3 regions of the Paenibacillus sp. JT22N1 genome follow, and region 2 is predicted to be linked to each of the others. Evidence: riboswitches for the same ligand, from Rfam matches in the RefSeq annotation. Region 2 holds a riboswitch; each other region holds the start of a gene.
What was found. A riboswitch is a leader RNA that binds a small molecule or an ion and turns the genes downstream of it on or off. The one in region 2 is predicted to bind cyclic di-AMP.
Positions count from the first base shown of each region.

Region 1: linked by a shared signal. The riboswitch ahead of AC58UU_RS12350 (hypothetical protein) and the one ahead of AC58UU_RS29255 (APC family permease) in region 2 are both predicted to bind cyclic di-AMP.
Region 3: linked by a shared signal. The riboswitch ahead of AC58UU_RS23110 (hypothetical protein) and the one ahead of AC58UU_RS29255 (APC family permease) in region 2 are both predicted to bind cyclic di-AMP.

Region 1 is NZ_JCAUAW010000005.1:267,009-272,373, forward strand. It holds gene AC58UU_RS12340 (APC family permease) at 1-1,449, shown strand, start outside; gene AC58UU_RS12345 (hypothetical protein) at 1,461-1,982, opposite strand; cyclic di-AMP (ydaO/yuaA leader) riboswitch at 2,343-2,513, shown strand; gene AC58UU_RS12350 (hypothetical protein) at 2,631-3,602, shown strand; gene AC58UU_RS12355 (potassium-transporting ATPase subunit F) at 3,778-3,855, shown strand; gene kdpA (potassium-transporting ATPase subunit KdpA) at 3,903-5,365, shown strand, end outside.
Region 2 is NZ_JCAUAW010000018.1:27,977-33,341, forward strand. It holds gene AC58UU_RS29245 (spore germination protein) at 1-50, opposite strand, end outside; gene AC58UU_RS29250 (hypothetical protein) at 269-619, shown strand; cyclic di-AMP (ydaO/yuaA leader) riboswitch at 1,003-1,153, shown strand; gene AC58UU_RS29255 (APC family permease) at 1,251-3,086, shown strand; gene AC58UU_RS29260 (YqkE family protein) at 3,131-3,391, shown strand; gene AC58UU_RS29265 (polysaccharide deacetylase family protein) at 3,430-4,347, shown strand; gene AC58UU_RS29270 (hypothetical protein) at 4,364-4,579, opposite strand; gene AC58UU_RS29275 (hypothetical protein) at 4,728-5,365, shown strand, end outside.
Region 3 is NZ_JCAUAW010000012.1:144,661-150,025, reverse strand. It holds partial or broken gene AC58UU_RS23130 (chromate transporter) at 1-229, shown strand, start outside; gene AC58UU_RS23125 (formylglycine-generating enzyme family protein) at 264-1,235, shown strand; gene AC58UU_RS23120 (hypothetical protein) at 1,289-1,540, opposite strand; gene gdhA (NADP-specific glutamate dehydrogenase) at 1,533-2,903, opposite strand; cyclic di-AMP (ydaO/yuaA leader) riboswitch at 3,166-3,302, shown strand; gene AC58UU_RS23110 (hypothetical protein) at 3,390-3,776, shown strand; gene AC58UU_RS23105 (tetratricopeptide repeat protein) at 3,969-4,538, opposite strand; gene AC58UU_RS23100 (carbohydrate ABC transporter permease) at 4,631-5,365, opposite strand, start outside.

The DNA.
Region 1 (5,365 bases), on a different contig from region 2:
TCGGCGGGTACGGATGCCATTACTTCTGCCTTTCCGCACTTACATCCTTATAATGTAGTTATTGCCATCTTACTTGTTATTTTCATTACGATCTTAAATCTCAGGGGTATAACGGAGTCGGCTTCTATTTTAGCTTATCCTGTGTATCTATTTGTTCTGGCTTTGTTTATCTTAATTGGAGTCGGATTATTCAACATTGTAACCGGGAAAGTCTCAGCTGAACTGCATGCTCCAATTGGCACTCCCGTTGCAGGGATATCCTTGTTTTTATTACTAAGAGCATTCTCATCGGGGAGTTCTGCTTTAACAGGGGTTGAAGCTATCTCTAATGCAATTCCGAACTTCGAAGATTCAGCTCCCAAAAATGCTTCCAAGACATTGATGGCTATGGGCATATTGCTTGCCATTTTATTCGCAGGAGTCGTTTATCTAGCGTATTACTATGGGATATCTCCCAAAGAAAAGGAAACGGTTGTCTCACAAATTGCTGCTGCAACGTTCGGCAGAAATTTCATGTATTACATCATCCAAGGTACAACAGCTATGATTCTTGTTCTCGCTGCGAATACGGGATATTCCGCTTTCCCCTTACTGGCTGTTAATCTGGCCAAGGATAAATTTATAGCAAGGATGTTTACGATTAGAGGAGATCGACTTGGGTATTCAAACGGGATCATTTTCCTGGCAGTTACATCGATCTTGTTAATCATCCTTTTCAAAGGAAAAACGGAGCATTTAATCCCTCTGTATGCTGTCGGAGTGTTCATTCCATTTACCTTAGCTCAGACGGGGATGCTGGTGAAATGGATCCGTGAGAAACCGAAAGGCTGGATTGTTAAATTAACGATAAATTTAGTTGGAGCATTCATGAGCTTCACGGTCATGATGATTTTCTTTATTACCAAGTTTGGGCAGGTATGGTCCGTGCTCATCTTTTTGCCCCTCATTGTTTTTATTTTTCATCAAATCAAGAAACACTACGAGGCCGTTGGCGAACAATTACGAATAACAACTTGCGAACCAGCGATTCCTATAGAAGGAAATGTGATGATTGTGCCTGTTGCAGGCATTACGCATGTGGTAGAGAACTCCTTGAATTATGCCAAATCGCTTTCGCCAGATCAGATCATCGCCGTATATGTGGCTTTCGAAAGAGACGCTGAGAAACAATTTGAGGAGAAATGGAACAAGTGGCAACCCGATATAAGGCTGGTGACGTTACATTCCCAGTATCGGAGCATTGTTCAACCACTGACGAAATTTATTGATACGGTCGAGCATAAGGCAGCTGAATCGAATTTTCGGGTAACGGTCCTAATCCCGCAGTTTATTCCTAAGAAAAGTTGGCAAAATATTCTCCATAACCAATCTAGCTTACTTATCCGAGCTTTTCTGCTTTATAGAAGGAACCTTATTGTAACAACAGTGCCGTACCATTTGAAAAAATAAATAGGGTGGCCTTACTTCACAGTAAGGCTGCTTTTTTTATACGTAAGCTCGACCTGATGCTCTTCATTCACCTGATTAATGAACGCATGAAGCTCTTCCTCTGTTTCACATACGGCTGAATGCTCCAACCAAATAAAGAACTTTTTCTTGTGCACGGCTGAAACATGCAGAGGGTATTTGTCCCGAGATTTTAAAATATACAACCCTGAGGAAACTTCATTCCAAGGTGATTTGAAAATCGTACGGATGGATAATCGAGTTCGATTCTCCCAATCCTGCTTTTTTTGTTTGATTCTTAAGGATTGATACATAGTCAGAATGATAGGAAGATTGGATATTTCGGTCCATTTTGAAAATCCTGCCTGGATGGCTTGTTGTGTGATTCCCGATTTTTCTTTGCAAAACCAATAACCAAGGATAATAGGTTGATTATTTTCTTCTAGCCATATGACACCAAACCACTGATAATCTAGAAGGATTGGATTTAACAAATGGGGGGCTATCCCTAAATAATAACGGGCAGATGTAGACATAAATCTTCTCCTTTTCGAAATTAGGATCTAAGTGGCCGTGTACGAATATGGCCTAATTGTAACGTTGAACCGTATAAAAAGGGGGTAAAGAATCAAGAGCAGCGTATAAAAATAGAATAAAAACGCAAGCAGGCTGCGCGGCTGTTTACGGCCGGATTCCGGCAGAGGTGGGATAGTTCATTAACTACAAAATAACAATAACGATAGAAAAGCGAAGCATTTCTATCGATAATGAACGTGTTGTCCGATTGGACGCGCTTTCTTTTGCCGGATATGCCCAGAAATACGGAATAGCGTCTCTCCACAGCGTTTTACAATAATTGCTAAGAGGCGTAGCATTCTTTTCAACAACTTCACAACAAGTTTCAAACGCTGAGTCCCCGCAAGGGGAGCGGGGGAACCAATCAGAAGCCGAATGTATGTAAATAACGGTTTCTCGGGGTGAATCCAAAGCAAGCACAGCTTGCCAAGGTAGGGCACTTCCAAGCCCGAATCCGACAGCTAACCTCGTAAGCGTATGGGAGAGAACCGCTTTCTATCGTGCCTTTCACAGCCCGTTTATTAACGCTGCAAGAAGCCCGAGAGTAGAGATTCTCTGCTCTTAGGCTTCTTTTTGTTGTTCAAAAATTTGAGGAGAGTGAATCTGTTATGTATCCAGAACCCCTGACACTATTAAAAGAAGAAGATGAATGTACCAAGGAATGTAAGATTACCCGTATAGAATGTTTTCGATTTGACTGTGAACTATCCGATAAGCTGCAGCCTGGACATGGCACTGATTGTCATTGCGGTTTACTCACGATTTCAACAAATCTCGGAAAATACGGTTTAGGGGAATTCGTGATTCCATGCGGCAACATGAAGGGGGATTTCGTTCAATGGGCTGCTGTTTTTCAGCGAATCAAAGGTCGTACCCTTACGGACGGTTTGCAGTATGTTCATCAGAAACAAGAGGCATGGGGAGAAGCTAGAACACATTTAATTGAAACGGTTTTATTGATCTATCTGAAAAGCTTAAGCACTCATCTGCGAGCAAAAAAGAACTTAGCTTCCTATGGGATCGCACTTATTTATTTGACCATTCTGGGGCGTATATCTCTTTCTGAGTTAATCAAATTTTTATGCTTTTTTTATACGGATACTATACATTCTTTACCCCCTTTTTATACGGTTCGGCGTTACAATATGTCAGGAAAGGGGGCGGTGATCGTCATGCAAAGTGATTGTTTGCTGATAGCTGCGCCGACCAAGGCAGGCGAGGACTTTATGAAACAGGTAAAGTTGGTTGGTTTACCTTTTATTGCATTAACCAACAACAAGATGGAGAAACTCAAGCTTGAGGGGCAGGGCGTGAAACAAATTATCCAAGTGAATACGTCGGAACCTGGCATATCCATCATTCCCGACTATCCGATTGGAAACGTCATTCTATTTGAAGAAAGTTTGCCCTTATGCTGCAGGTATATCCAGATATGCCGCGGCTTAACCTCTAGACCCATTTATGTCATTACGCAAAGCGTGAATCCCCGGTTGATTTACAAAGGATTGGGCGCTGATTATGTCATTTATTCTAAAAATGGTGATGCAAAGTTTTTGCTGCCATCTTTTAAAAATAAATAAATGATTGAGGTTTTGTCTGATTTCAAGGAGGTGTGTTATGTACAACGATGTAACGATTATCTTATTAATCGCAGTTTCGTTTTTAGGATTTTGGGGATTTTTAAAATTTTGTGAAAAAGCGTGAGCTCATGTACCGAAACGAGTGTTTTGACCAATCCTTTTAGGAGGCAAGCATATGATTGTTATTGGACTAATTGCATTTGCTATTATGGTGTATCTCGGTTTTGTTTTAGTAAAGCCAGAGAAATTTTAATTGTAGAATATGAACTTATGTAAGCAGGGGGAGAACCTACTATGGGTATGGGATTGTTACAGGTAGTCATCACACTGGGGATTATTATGCTTTTGGTGAAGCCTGTGGGTAGTTATTTGGTTAAAGTGTTTGGAAATGAAAAGAGTCGCCTTGATCGTGTTTTTGGTCCTTTTGAGCGTGCATCCTATCGTTTGATGGGTGTTAAAGAAGAGGAAGCGATGGGCTGGAAAAAGTATTTAGGAGCCGTATTATTACTCAATTTGGTCATGATGCTCTTGATTTATGCGGTGTTTCGACTTCAAAAATACCTGCCTCTAAATCCAGATAGCATCGGTAATATGCCTCCGGCTTTAGCTTTTAATACAGCTGTTTCTTTTATTACAAATACGAACTGGCAAGCATACAGCGGTGAAAATACATTGTCCTATTTCTCTCAAATGGTGGCAATTACATTCCCAATGTTTACATCAGCTGCAACTGGATTTGCAGTGGCGGTTGCATTTATTCGCGGTTTAATTGGTCGACAAGATAATCTCGGTAACTTCTACGTGGATATAACTAGGGCGATTATAAGGGTGTTTCTACCACTTAGCTTCATTGTTGCCTTAGTTTTAGTTTTTCAAGGTATCCCGCAAACATTGCTGGGAGCCGTGCAGGCTACAACAATTGAAGGAGCCCAGCAAACGATTACTCGCGGACTAGTGGCTTCACTGGAATCGATTAAGCATATCGGTACGAATGGTGGCGGGTGGTTCGGTACGAATGCAGCGCATCCTTTTGAAAATCCAACACCGGTGTCCAACTTGATCCATATTATTTGTATGATGCTGCTGCCTACATCACTGGTTTACGCATTTGGATTAATGATTAAGAACAAAAAGCAAGGCTGGACGATCTTTGCTGCTATGGGGATCATTTTTATCGTGATGTTGTCAACGGTATTCTATGCCGAGTATCGCGGTATAACGGCGATTGATGCGATGGGCGTACATGGCAACATGGAAGGCAAGGAAGTAAGGTTTGGGTTGTCTGAGACTGCCCTATTTACAGCCGTAACCACAGCTGCAACAACAGGCAGTGTAAACGCGATGCATGAGTCGCTTACTCCACTCGGAAGCATCGCCCCATTTGCAGAAATGATGTTGAACAATGTGTTCGGGGGTAAAGGGGTAGGCTTGTTAAACGGGTTGCTTTACCTCATTTTATCGGTTTTCATCTGTGGACTAATGGTAGGGCGAACGCCAGAGTTTTTAGGTAAAAAAATTGAGGGCAAAGAAGTAAAGTTAGCGGCAATCGCTATTCTGATCCATCCGCTCATTATTTTGGCGCCGACGGCGTGGGCACTAATACGGCCTGAATCCGTTACTTCTATAGCCAATCAGGGCATGCATGGTCTTTCTGAAGTGCTGTATGCTTTCACGTCTGGTGCGGCTAATAACGGATCTGCCTTTGGCGGTTTGACTGCAAATACGAACTTCTACAACTTGGGTATCGGTATGGTCATGCTGTT
Region 2 (5,365 bases):
TCGAATTGAAGTTTAAGTCTGGCCATATCCGTTGTTTCTGTCAGATTCATGTTATATCACCTGAGAGTAGGTTTCCTTGGAAAACGGAAATTTATTCCTTGTACCAAGACTAGGAAAAGGGACTGCTGTGGTAGTTACGATTTACATTGATGTTTTCCAAATTATGGATTATACTTGGGTGGGTTAGTACCAGGTACTAATTATGGAGTCATCCCTAAGTGACCAGTTCGCCCAAGGTATTGTCGTTGAAGAGCTTTAAAAATCCAAAATGAAAGAAGATGTAAATTTGGAGATTACCTCTCGCCGTAAGAAGCTTCTGGCTGTTTATGCTATCGTTATCATCATTTTTTGCTTTCTTGCCGTTCCTGTTGATTATTACCTATTATCGAATAGCCCGTTTCCTTTTCCTGAAAAACAAGGTTATCAATCGATCTGGGTATCCAGGTTGGATGTTTCCTTTCAACCATCACAGGGTGTGTATTCGAGTATAAGTTATAATGTGAAAATAAATGCGGTAAAGGCATGGCTTCAGATTTTTGGCATAACCGTTTTATTTAGCGTTGCTTATGTGATTCTTGGTTCAGACAAAAAGGATGATTCAAATAAATTGGAGAATTAGAGAGGCAAGTTGTACTGTGTACAACAATTGCATCAACCTGTATAAACACTTTCAACCAAGGACGGCGTAAGCCGTCTATTTTGTTGTCCATTTGAGAATGACTAGCTTGTTCTCAGCTGATGGGTCCATTACACAGATCCTCGTTTGCATAGGAGTTATCATCAAAATCCAATAATTTCCTTTACTTTGCTTCATTAATTACTCAACTCATTAAGAAATGTTTAAAAAACCACGATGGAATAAGAGAATGGAAGCAAATCAATGAATCGTATGATTGTAAGCGAATTATTGAGTGAATGTAGAGGTTGGAGTTATATTTTTAAGTTTTTTCAATCCTTTACTATGCCGCAAGAAGAGAGTAGTATTCAACTCGTACGTTACAGTTGAATATTTCGCTTAATTTTCTTATTAGAAAAGCGGGGGAACCACAAGTTTCATGGGGTGAGTAAAGGTGCTTACGTTTGGCACCATTTAGGGCAGATTCTCGCGGCCCGAACCCGACAGCTAACCTCGTAAGCGACCGTGGGAAGGAGAACATGTGTATAAACACAAGGTCTATCCTTGTGTTTTTTTGCGTCCTAAAACGCAAGTTTACGTCAGATATTAGGTTTAATTGGAGGAACTATCACGAATGACAAGCGACTCATTGAAAAAAATTATGTTTGGAAAACCGCTTAAATCTAGCGAAATGGAATCGGAAAAATTGCCGGTTTGGAAGGGGCTGCCGATCCTATCCTCGGATGCCTTATCATCGGTTTCCTATGGGACTGAGCAGATTCTTTTGGAACTCGCGACCGTTGGGATTGCCGCTTTTGCGTTCTCTTTGCCCATTGCGATATCCATTATTGCTCTGATTATGCTGCTAGTTTTGAGCTATAGACAAGTGATTGAGGCCTACCCGCAAGGTGGCGGAGCCTATATGGTTTCCAAAGAAAATCTAGGTATGGTGTGGGGAAGGCTGACTGGGGTTTCGCTGCTTATTGACTATACACTTACCGTTGCTGTTTCGATCTCTGCCGGCGTGCAAGCGATTACGTCAGCTTTTCCATCGGCGGTGCCGTATATTGTTCCGATTACTTTAGTTCTCGTGTGGATCATGGTTTGGCTTAATTTGCGAGGAACTTCGGAATCAGGTACGATTTTCGCTATTCCAACGTACTTTTTTATTCTTTGTATTTTACTGCTAGTGGGCAAAGGCACATACGATATGCTGACGGGATCTATTAATACGCATCCCATAGCGTTTGCTCCGAGTTCAATGACGAGTTCATTAACGTTATTCGTCCTTTTAAAAGCATTTTCCTCCGGGTGTTCAGCTGTGACAGGGATCGAGGCCATCTCCGATGCCGTGCCGCATTTCCGCTCACCATCTGTGAAAAACGCGAAGCGTACGTTAGTATCCTTAGGGACACTTTTGGCTATCGTGTTTGGAGGCGTAACGCTGTTGGCTTTGGGTTACGGAATTGTACCTGATCCTAATGGTCATACATCCGTATTATCGATGGTGACAGAGCAGGCATTTGGTCGTGGGACGATGTATTACGCAACTCAAATTGGTACCATGCTCATTCTGGTTTTGGCTGCTAATACTAGCTTCAACGGGTTTCCAATCTTAGCATCCATCATGGCACAGGATAAAAACTTCCCGCGTATGTTCTCATTCCGAGGAGACCGACTTTCGTTTCACTATGGTATTATCACACTTGGTGTGCTTGCCAGTATTCTTTTGATTGGATTCAAAGGTAAGACCGATGCACTCATTCCTCTATATGCGATAGGCGTGTTTTTATCTTTTACACTTGCGCAAGGCGGCTTGGTTCGTAAATGGTTGAGAGAGCGAGTAAAAGGTTGGATCGGAAAGCTGCTCATCAATGGTTTAGGCGGGATCGTTTCTCTTGCTGTTTTACTCATATTTTCTATAACTAAATTTACCGAAGGTGCATGGATTGTTATTATTATAACCCCGTTGCTGCTTTGGTTAATTACGAAAATTAGTCATCACTACGATGATGTAGCGAAACAATTACGTATTGATATAACGATTGATCGGGTTTGCACGAAGGAGCCTTTGATTATTGTCCCTGTGGCGGGTATTCATCGGGTTGTGGCACAGTCCTTGAACTATGCGAAATCGTTGTCGCCAAACGTTATTGCTTTCTACGTATCGTTCTCAGATGAAGATGAAGAATTGATGCAGGAGAAGTGGGAGAAGTGGGATCCGGGCGTTCGATTGGTTATTTTTAAATCACGTTATCGGACGATACTGAAGCCGCTGGCTGAATTTATTGAGAGAATTGACGCGCATGTTTCGGAAAAACAAAACATTATGGTCATTTTACCGCAATTTATGCCGAAAAAATGGTGGCATCGACTGCTCCATAACCAGTCTGCTGCACGTATTCGTTCGAAGCTGCAAGCAGATAAAGATATCGTTGTGGCGACGGTACCGTATCATTTGCACGAGTAGAAGTGTACAATAATAGGGAGAAACTGAACAGAGGTGAACCCGTTATGGCTAAGAAAAAATGGTCGTCTACTCCTGCTGTTACCAGCGTGCAAGATAAACCTGCAACACTTAAGGATTTACTGCGCCCGGAAATACTTGAGGGACTCAAAGCGCAGGCTGATGCCATGAAAGCAGAGGAACAAGCGAAGAAAGATGCAGAGAGAGCGAAGGCGGAAGCTGCTCGCAAAGCAGAAGAAAAACGGTTAGAGAATGATTTTGGACATCTGCTGTCTAAAAGCAGTCTGGATTGGCGTAAGCACAAATGAGGGAGCGCACAGTGTGCCTCCTTTTCTTTCTTCTCGTAATGGTAGCGTTGTCATCCTGCGAAATTAGCAATAGAGAGGCAGCTCAAGGGACTGCTGTAGGAAGTGGTACACCGGCAGTGGCAACAATACCACCACCAATTGCAACATCAATAGAAACACCGACCTCAACACCAACAGCACTGGATACATCTTCGATTCCATCGGCGGCTCCAAGTGACCCAAGTTCATCGCCTAGTCCGAATTTTTCGTCTTTAGAAAAGACCTTGATCGAGCGTTACGGAAACGCTAAACCAAAGAAATGGGGCGAAAATGTTCCAGGTGTTCGGACACATCTTACTACGAAGGATCAAGTGATTGCGCTGACTTTTGACGCATGCGGTGGGAAGGAGGGCAGTGGGTACGATGAGAAGCTGATCGACTATTTGATCAAGGAGAACATCCCGGCTACCTTATTTATCAATGCGAGATGGATAACGGCCAATAAGGACATATTTGCCAAATTAGCCGCAAACCCGCTGTTTGAGATTGAAAATCATGGGACCGAGCATCGGCCCTTGTCCGTAAATGGCAAGTTGGCGTATGGCATCACGGGAACCAAGAATGTGAGCGATGTTATTCATGAAGTGAAAGACAATGCTGACCAGATCGAGAAGCTGACTGGACGGCGTCCTTTATTTTTTCGTTCGGGCACAGTCTATTATGATGATATTGCAGCAGGAGTTGTTCATGATTTGGGCTTTCAGTTGGCTGGTTACAATGTACTCGGCGACGCTGGAGCGACTTATAACACGGAGCAGGTATACAAAGCACTGTTAAAAGCCCGAAGCGGTTCTATTGTACTAGCTCATATGAATCACCCGGAGAAAGATACGGCAGAAGGTATCATGAAAGCTATTCCCGAGCTTCAAAAAGCGGGCTACCGCTTCGTTCTACTAACTTCCTATACATTAAACTAAGCGATAGCTGCAGCAGCTATCGTTTTTTCATTTCAAAAAATTCACAAGCCTCTCGATCATAATACGTCAAATCACTAACACGAGTTTGTACGACAACTGTTTTTTCACTGAAACGCAATACAACCGCATTCGAATCCACAATGTGATCATCTTTGAAAACACGGACGACAGCCTGTCTTTCAACAGCATCTTGAAAATCCGTATCCGTTACTAAGCGTTGATTTCTAGCCATCCTCGGCATTCCCCTAACTTGGTTAAAATAGTTCTTCTATTGTACCACAAGGTGTCGATCAACCCGAATTTCGCATGAACTCCTCCGCCCAGCCGAGCATACAATGTAGCACCAAATGCTGTATGGGCAGAGAGGATGCGTGATCCCGATGGACATTCAATTATTACCGATTCATTGGGTCTATCTAGTATTTATTGGTTTTATTCTTACTCTTTTAATCAAGCGTAGAGACACAACGATGATTTGTGTGGTTGGTATTTTCGCGCTTGGCTTGTTGGCAACGGAAACGTTGAGTGGCTCCGTTTCTGGTGTTTTCAACAGCTTTATATTTGCGACTAAAGAGCTGATGGGCACCATCATGATCATCTCCATTATTGTAGCGATGAGCCGCGTGCTCATTCGAACAGGAATTAATGAAACCATGATCGCTCCGCTAACCCGCTTTCTGCGAACGCCTGCTTTAGCTTTCTGGGGTATCGGTATCATTATGATGGTAACGTCATGGTTTTTCTGGCCATCTCCCGGTGTTGCGCTCATTGGTGCTGTTCTTTTGCCTGTGGCTGTCCGTGTTGGTTTGCCAGCGCTAGGTGCAGCTATGGCCATGAACTTATTCGGACATGGGATTGCGCTTTCGGGGGATTACATTATACAGGGAGCTCCTAAACTAACCGCGGATGCAGCTGGATTACCAGTGACTGCCGTCATGGAGGCAAGCATTCCACTCGTTATTGTAATGGGGCTTGTCACGACGATCACCGCTTTTTGGATGATGCGGCGGGACATGAA
Region 3 (5,365 bases), on a different contig from region 2:
ATTGGTAGGCATTCATGCTGCAATTATTGGGCTCATTGATGTAGCCGCTTATAATATGGGGAAATCAGCTATTTTTGATAAAACAACCTTGATTACCTCGCTTAGTACTTTAATCATTTTATTGTCTTTTCCGATTCATCCCTTGTACGTAATCCTCGTTGGATTATTTATTGGCAATATCTTGGTAAAAGGCTATGCCAATTACGAGTATATTGCTTTGTTCAGTTAATTACGTTTAAATAAAAGTAAAGGGGCGATCTCCAATAGATACCAATAAACCATCATGCTGCTCGGCAAGTCGGAGCGCTATTCATCAAACTGACGTAAGTCCAGAACGTTTGCTAGATTATACACAGGCTCAAACAAAGTCAAATTGCCAAACAGAAGGTATGATTTATATACCAGGTGGGAAGTTTTTAATGGGGACCGACGATCAAGAAGGATTCCCATCTGATGGCGAGGGGCCTGTCAGAGAAATTTCTGTTAACCCATTTTACATCGATGCTACGACGGTAACGAATGAAGAATTCAAGAGATTTGTTGAGGATACAGGCTTTCAAACAGAAGCTGAAACCTTTGGGTGGTCCTATGTTTTTCATCTTTTTGTTTCTGAAGCAACTACGTTGCAAGTGAAAAATTCGGCCCAACAAACACCATGGTGGTGGGTGGTACATGGTACTGACTGGCTTCACCCCGAAGGCCCTGATTCAGGGATCCAAGATCGGATGGACCATCCGGTCATCCATGTATCCTGGAATGATGCAGTTGCGTATTGCCGATGGGCTGGGAAAAGACTATTAACAGAGGCTGAATGGGAGTTTGCTGCCCGAGGCGGACTGGTGCAGAAGAGATACCCTTGGGGTGATATATTGAAGCCAGACGGACGGCATATGTGCAATATTTGGCAAGGAAAGTTCCCAGAGAAAAATCATGCTAGCGATGGATATGCGGGCACGGCGCCTGCCAGATCTTTTGAACCAAACGGATATGGCCTTTACAATGTAGCTGGTAATGTGTGGGAATGGTGCTCGGATTGGTTTAGCCCTACCTATCATATCAATGGCGCAAAGGATAACCCCATTGGCCCTCCATCTGGAGACAACAGGGTTCTAAGGGGAGGTTCGTACTTGTGCCATGCCTCCTATTGCAATCGATATCGTGTGGCGGCACGGAGTAAGAATACACCTGACAGTTCTGCGGGAAATATAGGTTTCCGTTGTGCTGCTGATGCTTAGTTACACTTTTATGTCGCGAAAGGAGCTTGCCTCATGGCATCTCCTTTTTTTGTTCATTCAAGTAACAGGCAGGATGCACAAATAATAATGACTGTACCTAGGTTTTGCACCAGCATAAAGGATCCTCTCCCCCAATGTCCGACCACTTTCCACTCCACGAACAGAGGCTGCACTTTGAAAGAAATAAAGAATGTCGTCTTATCGTAATGAAAAAAAACAAACGTCTTTATTCCGATGAAATGAACCGGAGCATAGACGCTTGTCATAATCGAATTTTCTAGATAATTGCTGTTTTCCTTAAACAATACCTTGAGCAATCATGGCGTCGGCCACTTTTGTAAAGCCTGCAATATTGGCGCCTACAACAAGGTTGCCCGGATGCCCGTATTCCTCTGCCGCTTGGACAGCGCTTTTGTAAATATTTTTCATAATCGCATGGAGCTTATCGTCTACCTCATGGAATTGCCATGAGTACCTCATGCTGTTTTGAGACATTTCTAGCGCTGATACTGCAACGCCGCCTGCATTCGCTGCCTTGGCCGGTCCAAATAGCACACCTGCCTGCAGGAATACATCAATCGCTTCCAAGGTAGATGGCATATTCGCGCCTTCCCCCACCGCTATTACTCCGTTGCTTACAAGGATCTTCGCCGCATCCTCATTAATCTCGTTCTGTGTTGCGCTAGGAAGCGCAATTTCGCATGGAACGGACCATATGTCGTGACAACCCTCATGATAGGTTGCTGTCGGATGCTCCTTTACATACTCGCTGATTCTCTTTCTCTCAACTTCCTTCAACCGTCGAATCGTGTCTAGGCAGATCCCTTTTTTATCATAGATATAGCCATTGGAGTCGCTGCAAGCAACGACCTTGGCGCCTAATTGTATCGCCTTTTGCATGGAATATATGGCCACGTTGCCGGAGCCGGAAACTACTACGGTGCTGCCCTCGAAGCTAAGGCCCTTGGATTGCAGCATTTCATTCACAAAGTAAACACATCCATACCCAGTCGCTTCGGTACGTCCCAAGCTGCCTCCATAGATGATCCCTTTTCCTGTCAGTACACCAGCCTCGTAAGCACCGCGAATTCTCTTGTACTGACCGAACATGTAACCAATTTCGCGTGCACCTACGCCAATGTCTCCTGCCGGAACGTCGGTATCTTGACCCATATATTTATAGAGCTCTGTCATGAAACTTTGGGTAAAGCGCATGATTTCATTATCGGACTTTCCTTTAGGATCGAAATCGGAGCCGCCTTTACCGCCGCCGATGGGCTGGCCTGTAAGGGAGTTTTTGAACGTTTGTTCAAATCCAAGAAATTTAATAATGCTCGCATTAACGGAGGGATGAAAACGCAATCCACCCTTGTACGGCCCAATCGCACTGTTAAATTGAACACGAAAACCACGATTAACTTGCGTAATCCCTTGGTCATCTACCCATGGCACGCGGAAAGTGATTAAGCGCTCTGGTTCCACGATCCGCTCAAGAATACCTGATTTCATATACTTCGGATGCTTTGAGAGAACCGGGATCAGCGACTCTAAAATCTCCTTCACAGCTTGATGGAACTCATACTCATAAGGATTACGTTTGACTACGGTTTCGTATACGACGTGTACATATTCCCTTGCAACTACCTCATTGTCCACTTGAACAATCACAATCTCATCCACCTTCACAATCAGTTATGTTAAAAATGTCTAATAGTATAGTTTTACCTTATCCTTGGCAATTGAGCAATTAAAATTTACATGTCATGTAAGCTTACTTTGTTGTGTTAATCAAGTGTTCATTTGGTATGAAATAAAATAACATGACATCCATGCTCCGTTACTAGGTACAAGACTGATGACATAAAAAATATAAGTAAATATTACTATTGTTTCTAATTATGTATTGGGGTAAATTGATAAAATAAGAATGAATCATACTACGCTTAATTCTTTAGATTAAAGAAGCGGGGGAACCAAGTTTTCTGGGGTGAGTACACTTTTTAAGTGTTAGGGTTAACTTTCAACCCGAATCCGTCAGCTAACTTCGTCAGCGTAGAAAGAAAATGATAGAAATATTAAAAGGGTCCTTTATATTTTAGGACTATATTCCCTCGCTTCCTTTTTTCGTTCAAGAGAAAAAAGGAGGAATTAGACATGTTTATTAAGAGAGTTACCAAAGAGGTGAAGAAGCTTTTTCAATTGAAAAGATCAAACACTTCTGTACAGCGTCAAGATGAGATTCTTCACTTAAAGCGACGGCTGGAGGAGTTTGACATTCAATTTTCGAATTTGGCGTATCGGCCATCAGGTGTCGAAACACAGGCTTTATTGGAAATAAGCAAAACGGTCGGACAAAACAATGACTTGCTAAACCAACTAAGTTCGGAAAGTGAATTAGCGGTTCAACAATTACTAGCCAATCGCGTCGGCATTTCCCCAAAAATTTGGGAGGAACATCACAAATTTATCGTAACTATGGCTCATATTTTTGGTGGTCCGTATCCTTGTCTCAGAGAGTACATCAGAAGTAGTATTATATGAGCTTCGTTGAAGGTTTCTATATATTTTTCGGTTGGTTGCTACTTCTACCTTCTACATTAAGCCCGTCATAACCAACTTTTTGAATGTATGTTATGGAAGTCCTTCAAAAAACAATACTAAAAAGCAGCCTCTGTGAAGAAGCTGCTTTTTAGTATTGCATTAGTAAGTGGTCTATCACTCTATACAATAATGTTATGTTTTTCCAGCAGTTTCATCAAGGTCTTCGTTGTAAGCCAATATCCCGCGTTTAAAATAATGAAGTTTTTCGTCTGAGGTAGTTTCCATTAAATTGGTGATCAACAGTTCAACACTTTCTTTGTAGTTTTGGCTATTGTACAGAGCCATGGCGAGAAACACTTGAATTGCCCGATTCTCTGGAAATTCTCTCACGCCTCTGCGCAACGTCTCAACTGCTTTTTGGTAGTACCCCCAGTAGCGGTATGTACTCCCCAGACCCATTAGGCATCTTTCTAGGTCAGAACCAGATAGGCCTAACTTAAGAGCCCGCTCATAATGTGGAATAGCCTCACGTCCAAGGCCGGAGTTGTCATGCACTATCCCGGTTTGGTAGTTGATTTCTGCATCATCCGGGTAATCGGATAGCAATTCTAATAACTGCTCGCGAACCTCACTTAAGATCGCTTGATCTTGTTTGGCTCGCCCTTCTTCACGCCGTTCAATTATTTTGCTCAATTCGTTTCTTGTCATATTTTCACCATTCCCAAGTTTGGCAGTCTTTTTTAAATGAGACCATTTTAACATAAAACTGACTCTCATTGCGTTAACGGGAAACAATAGTTCAATTGGTAACGACGAATCATAAGAGGTGACATAATCCTTATCTCTCCTGCCATTTACTCCTTGATAGACCCCACAACCATGCCTTTAACGAAATATTTCTGCAGGAACGGATACACGATGAGAATCGGCAGAGCACCGATGAAGATTTGTGCAGCCTTCACTGTGTTATTTGATATGTTCTCCATTTCCCGTCCAAGTGAAGACAGCTGCGTCGAATCGAGTTGAATCAAGATCGTCTGAAGGAAGGTGGCCAGCGGATAATCTTGAATGTTATTCAAATAGATTAGCCCGTCGAACCAAGAATTCCAGTGACCGACCATTTTGAACAGCGAGAGTGTGGCGATAGACGGTAGGGATAGCGGAATGTAGACAAGCATCAAAATTTTAAACTGCCCCGCACCATCAATTAACGCCGCTTCTTCAAGCGCTTTCGGGATGCTTCGGAAGAAGTTGAGCAGCAGCACGATCAGCCAAACATCGATGGCTCCCGGAAGTATAAGCGCCCAAAGGGAGTTCATCAGCCCGAGCTTTTGGATGACGATATAGGTAGGAACCAACCCCCCGCCAAAGAGCAGGGTCACTACAAAAAACCACGAATACCAAGTGCGACTCCGCATCACAGTCGAGTCCTTCGAGAGCGGGTAGGCGGTCAAAAAAGTAACGATCATCGTAATGAGCGTGCCGATCACCGTCCGTTGCACGGATACCCAAAGCGAATGAAGAAAGTTTTCGTTGGTTAGTGTCTTCTTATATGCATCCAGCGTAAAGTCGATCGGGATCAATCCTAC